Asticcacaulis excentricus CB 48: one gene and its partner. The protein of the gene in region 2 interacts with the protein of the main gene of each other region in a pairwise test. Links are inferred from orthologs where the notes say so. Each region holds a gene or a part of one and is shown on either strand. Other genes may lie near its edges.

What was found. The genes of interacting proteins can lie anywhere in the genome.
Region 1: the proteins of bioB (region 2) and ASTEX_RS02345 interact in binary tests that used the Escherichia coli proteins (3 or more experiments, as listed by UniProt). The link is inferred for Asticcacaulis excentricus CB 48 from one-to-one orthologs.

Annotation. Positions count from the first base shown.
Region 1 is NC_014816.1:499,957-502,800, forward strand. It holds ASTEX_RS02345 (class II glutamine amidotransferase), read right to left. Parts: upstream 1,882-2,844; coding sequence 1,120-1,881; downstream 1-1,119. Other genes in the region: ASTEX_RS02335 (pyridoxamine 5'-phosphate oxidase family protein), read left to right, coding at 1-119; ASTEX_RS02340 (quinone oxidoreductase family protein), read right to left, coding at 116-1,087; ASTEX_RS02350 (OsmC family peroxiredoxin), read left to right, coding at 2,137-2,571; ppk2 (polyphosphate kinase 2), read right to left, coding at 2,614-2,844.
Region 2 is NC_014816.1:2,439,662-2,442,562, reverse strand. It holds bioB (biotin synthase BioB), read right to left. Parts: upstream 1,991-2,901; coding sequence 1,010-1,990; downstream 1-1,009. Other genes in the region: ahcY (adenosylhomocysteinase), read left to right, coding at 2,866-2,901; ASTEX_RS11125 (exopolysaccharide biosynthesis protein), read left to right, coding at 2,116-2,742; ASTEX_RS11135 (hypothetical protein), read right to left, coding at 681-920; ASTEX_RS11140 (TIGR03915 family putative DNA repair protein), read left to right, coding at 1-667. UniProt on the Escherichia coli protein: Catalyzes the conversion of dethiobiotin (DTB) to biotin by the insertion of a sulfur atom into dethiobiotin via a radical-based mechanism.

The DNA.
Region 1 (2,844 bases), 1.9 Mb from region 2 along the record:
GCGAGCGTGCCGATCCCGGTGACCACGGCCATGCCGATCTCGGCATCCCTGATTTTGCTCCGCGCACAGACGATCGGGCGAATCCACTCGCCATCACGCCACGCGATCCAGTGGGTTAAGGGATAAGCAAGGTGCTGCCGGTGGTGGCGCGGCTCTCGAGTGCTTCATGAGCCGCGCGCGCCTCGGTTAGCGCAAAACGCTGATCAATCCGTACACGGACTTTGCCATTCAAAATAACGCCAAACAGGTCCGCGGCGGAGTCTAAAAGCGTCGCGCGGTCCAAGTTATAACCGAAAACCGAAGGCCGGGTCAGGAATAGCGAACCCTTCGTATTCAGCACCGAAATATCGACCGGTGGCACGGCACCAGAACTCTGCCCAAATGACACCATCAGGCCTAACGGTTTCAGCACATCAAGTGATCCATCGAACGTGTCCTTGCCCACCGAATCATAGACGACATCGACCTTGCGCCCGCCAGTAATCTCCAGAACGCGCGCCACGAAATCTTCGGTGCGGTAGTTGATCAGATGGCTATAGCCATTGTGCCGCGCGAGTTCGATCTTGGCCTCAGAACCTGCGGTGCCGATCACCGTGGCCCCCAGAGCCCTGGCCCACTGCCCGGCGATCAGCCCAACGCCCCCCGCCGCCGCGTGGATCAAGACCGTATGTCCCGGCCCGACACGAAAGGTCCGGCGCAATAGGTATTGCGCGGTCAGGCCTTTGAGAAAGACCGCCGCCGCCACTTCGTCGCTGATGCCATCAGGAATGGGAATCAACTTGTCGGCAGCGATCAGGCGCGCCTGCGCATAGCCGCCGGGGGTCGCCGAATAGACCACCCGGTCACCGACTTTTACGAAATTGACGCCTTCGCCCACCGCTTCAACTATGCCCGCCCCTTCATTGCCCGGCACAAAGGGCATTGCGGTCTTATAGAGCCCCGAGCGGAAATAGGTGTCGATGAAGTTGACGCCGATGGCAGTGTGACGCACGCGCGCCTCCCCGGGCCCCGGTTCGCCGATATCTATCTGTTCGACTCTGAGAACCTCGGGTCCCCCGGTCTCGTGCACGCGAATGGCTGTGGTCATAGCGCTTTGTCTTTCTCACAATGGAGAGGAGATTAAACCACCTCGCCCGCGCGGAAAATCAGCGAGGCGCCCGGCGCGACCACTGTCCACACCTCGTCGTGGGTGAGGGGCTGGGTAGCGATGATGATGACCTTGTCGTCCGGTGTGGTTTCCTGCGCGAAATCGACCTGCATCTCGGCGTCGATCAGGGTGGCGCGGCCGAAGGGGGCCCGGCGCTGGATATAGGTCAGCTTCTTTGAGCAACTGGCGTAAAGCGACCGCCCATCAGTCAGCAAGGCATTGAAAACACCCATCTTGCGCAGCTCACCAAACAGTCGCTTGACCTCCTTGTCCAGCACGCGGGCGGGCGGATAGTCCATATACTTGCGGACCAGTTGATCGAGTATCCAGCAGAAGGCGTGTTCGGAATCGGTCGTGCCGATCGGGCGGAAAAAACTCAGCGGCAAGGCTTTGACGCCCTTGAGCTGGCCATTGTGAGCAAACGTCCACGCCCGGCCCCAAAGTTCGCGGGTAAAGGGGTGGGTGTTTTCCAGCGCTACGCGACCGCGATTGGCCTTGCGCACGTGGGCGATGACGGTCTTGGACTTGATAGGGTAGTTTCGCACGAGGGCCGCCAGCTCGGACGTCGCCGACGGGTTCGGGTCGTGAAAATTGCGGCAGCCCTTCTGTTCATAGAAGCTGATGCCCCAGCCATCAGCGTGCGGACCCGTGGCCCCGCCGCGTTTGGCCAGGGCCGTAAAGGAAAAGCGGATGTCGGTGGGCACGTTGGCGCTCATGCCCAGAAGTTCGCACATGTCTCAATACCTAAACGTAAGTCTCGTCTCACCTGTAACAGGCTAACGTCCCAACCGGCAAACGAGGCTTTCTATTCGCTTGCGTGAGAAGAGGTATGCCATGTGACGGCTCATTGCAGGATTGCCCGTTTACACATCCCGGTTTACCACTCGTTCCGGTATGGGCCGCGTAGGGGCCGGTTTATTTTTTTGCAACGCCTCATGCCGACGAGTGTGCGCCACTTTTCGCCACGAGGCTCTCGAAGGAGACTTCCGATGAAACGTACGGCGACAGCCCAGTGGCGCGGCGACGGCATGACCGGCACCGGCACGCTCACGACCCAAAGCGGCGCCTTTACGGCCCAGCCCTACAGCTTCAAAACCCGCTTCGGCGATGAAGAGGGCAAGGCCGGGACCAATCCGGAAGAACTGATTGCGGCGGCACATTCGGGCTGCTTCACCATGGCCCTGTCGTTTGCGCTGGCCAAGGCCGGGTTCACGGCGGAACTGCTGGAAACCGAAGCCGTGGTTGAGGTCACGCCCTCCGAGGCGGGCTTTTCCATCACCGCCATCACCTTAAAACTGAAGGCCAATGTGCCGGGTGTATCGGCGGAGCAGTTTCAAGAACTGGCCGCCGGGGCCAAGGCCAACTGCCCTATCTCAAAGGCGCTGGCTTCGGTGCCGATCACGCTGGAAGCGTCCTTGGTGTAAGCTGGCCTATACCTCCCCGGCAAACCGGGGAGGTATAATTCTTTATTGAAACAAGGCCTTTTCGCCTGCGATGACCTTGTCGTAACCGAAAACGATGTCCGCATCGGGGGTGGGCACGTCGTGAGAGTAGGCGGGACAGCCCAGATTGTGCAGGACGTGGCGGATAATGTTGAGCCGTGCGTCTTTTTTCCTGTCGGTCTTGACGCATGTCCACGGCCCGGCCGTGTGGTGTGAGCGGCGCAGCATCTCATCACGCGCGGCAGAATAGGCGTC
Region 2 (2,901 bases):
AGAGACAGCTGTCGTTAATTCTGATTTTATAGAATTAACTCAACTGGCGCTGTGTCATTCGGATCCTGGCCGCTTTGATCTTTGTTACCGCCTTTTGTGGCGTCTGCAATCGCATCGACAGCTTCTCAAGGACCCGGCCGATCAGGACGTGCGCCGTTTGCATCTGCTCGTCAAATCGGTGCGTCGTGACATGCACAAGATGAAGGCGTTCTTGCGATTTAAGGAAGTGGAAGGCGTTGGGAATCGACGCTCATTTGTGGCCTGGTTTGAGCCAGAGCATTTTATCATCGCCCAGACCGCGCCTTTTTTCAGACGTCGATTTGGCGATATGGACTGGATCATCGCTTCACCTAAAGGATCTGCGGCCTGGGATGGGCAGACCCTTAAGTTCAGCGATGACGCCGCCCAAGCCTCTGACTTGAAAGATGAAACCGATGACCTCTGGCGGACCTACTACGCTAACATCTTCAATCCGGCGCGCCTTAAGATTAACGCCATGCGCTCAGAAATGCCCAAAAAATACTGGAAGAACCTCCCTGAGGCAGAGCTTATTCCAGAGCTGATCCGTGACGCGGATCGGCGCGTTCAGGAGATGCGCGAAAAACAGGCAAGCGACACAACGCCGAAGTTTCACAAGGCTCTGAAAGCGCGTGCGGGCGACGTGTGAGGTCCGTAGTGAGCTAGGCGGCGCCCGCATGGGTCGCGCGCGCATCCATCTCTTCGGTGAGAAGACCTATACGCAGAATAAGCTCGCCGGTGATTTGCTCTGGCGTATAAACCTGAGATAGTTCCATTAAAGTGGAAATATGATGTCGGACGTCATCTCTGTGCCCGTCCGTGGCTATCCACATCAGCGCCGTTTCGAGCATGCGCCAGTCTAGTACGAGATCATGGTGTGCGGGGAGGGGGACGTTGTTCATGAGGACAGCTAAGCCTCAATTGACCAAAGCCGCTATCCTCCTTGTTGTCATCCCCCGTCTGGGAGGAGGCAGAGACGCCGCTGTACGTCTTAGCTCATCGGCCTCAGACCGAGGGTCTGCATAAGGTGGGCGTCAGACCCGGGCTCAGGGTTCGGCGTGGTCAGGAGCTGATTTCCGACGAAGATAGAGTTGGCACCGGCTAAAAAGCACAGGGCTTGTAGCTCTTCGCTCATCTCGTTGCGCCCGGCGCTAAGGCGAACCATAGATTTCGGGCAGACAATTCGGGCGACAGCGACGGTGCGTACAAATTCGATAGGCGAGACCTCTCCCTTGCCTTTGGAGCGTTCGCCAAGCGGCGTGTTGGCGACGGGGACGAGATTATTGATCGGTAAGCTATCGGGGTGTGAGGGGAGGTTGGCCAGTTGCTGAAGGAAGGACACCCGGTCTTCGCGAGACTCGCCCATACCTAAAATGCCGCCGCAACAGGTCTTCATGCCGACGTCGCGCACCGCCTTAAGGGTTTCTAACCGCTCGTCATAGGTGCGTGTGGTGACCACCTGATCATAATACTCAGGTGAGGTGTCGAGGTTATGGTTATAGTAATCAAGGCCAGCCGATTTCAGCGCCGTGGCCTGATCGGCTGTGATCATGCCGAGCGTCGCGCACGTTTCCAGACCCAGTGCCTTCACCTCAGATATCATTGCCGCGAGCGCGGGCACATCACGATCTTTAAGGTCGCGCCAAGCGGCACCCATACAAAAGCGCTGGGCCCCGCCCTCTCTGGCCGCTTTGGCTGCGCTCAACACCTCATCAACCGGCATAAGCTTCGAGGCTTTAAGGCCCGTATTGTGATGCGCCGATTGAGAGCAATAGCCACAGTTTTCCGCGCATCCCCCCGTCTTGATCGAGAGGAGTTGAGACAGCTGGATTTCAGAGGGATCAAACGATTGACGATGGACGCTTGCGGCCTTGTAGACGAGTTCCATAAAGGGCAGCTCAAAGAGCGCCGCGATCTCAGTTTTCGTCCAGTCGTGACGGACAGGATTAAAGGCTTGAGCGGTGTCAGGCATCAAAGGTCTCCTCTGAAACCGTCGTTAAAGGATGTGGTGATATCGGTCAAATGCGATGATGTTGTCGCAGCGTATCTTTAGTGTAACATCGCTTTTCCTCAAACGTCCGGAGTCTGGCAAAGACCTTGAATACCCCCGCCTCCCAGCTTGTTGATGACCTCGCCAAGGGCTTTTCAGGCTCTGAGAAGGTGTCAGTCGGTGATCTTTTATCCCGGCTCGATGGTCGTGGGCTTGGCCTTCTTTTGATCATTCTGGCCTTGCCCATATGCATCCCGAACGTTCCTGGTATCTCGACCGTTTTTGGTCTACTTCTGATTGCTCCGGCATTGCAGATGTTGTTTGGCCAAAAATCGCTTTGGATGCCCGGCTTTGTTCGAGCCTGGACGTTCAAACAGTCGACGCTACAGAGCGCACTCAAGGCCTGTGTCAGCATCTTAAAGAGGGTCGAGTTTCTGGTCCGGCCAAGGATCTTGTTTCTGAGCCGGGGTTTGTGGCTGAGCTTTTTTGGGGCGCAGACCCTATTGATGGCGTTGATCCTTTTGCTGCCAATGCCAGGCGCTAATATCATCCCCGGTATCGCGGTTGTTCTGACAGGGCTTGGTTTACTCCAGCGCGACGGACTGAGCCTTTTATTGTCTATGCCCGTGGCCGCGGCCTCAGCCGCGTGGGTTTATTTTGGCGCGCGCTACATTGTCGATTTCACGATGTGGGTGGTGGAAAAGGTGCAAGCGCTGCTCGCCAGCCTCGTTTGACGTTAAGACGCGGATCAGACACCGCGTGAGGATGGCATATAAAGACATCTTTATATGTTGATTGCATCCATTTCGGTGGTGGTCTATAAGAGCGCCACAAATGAAACTATGGATGCACCCATCATGGCCGCTCAAGACTATATCGTGAAAGACCTGTCC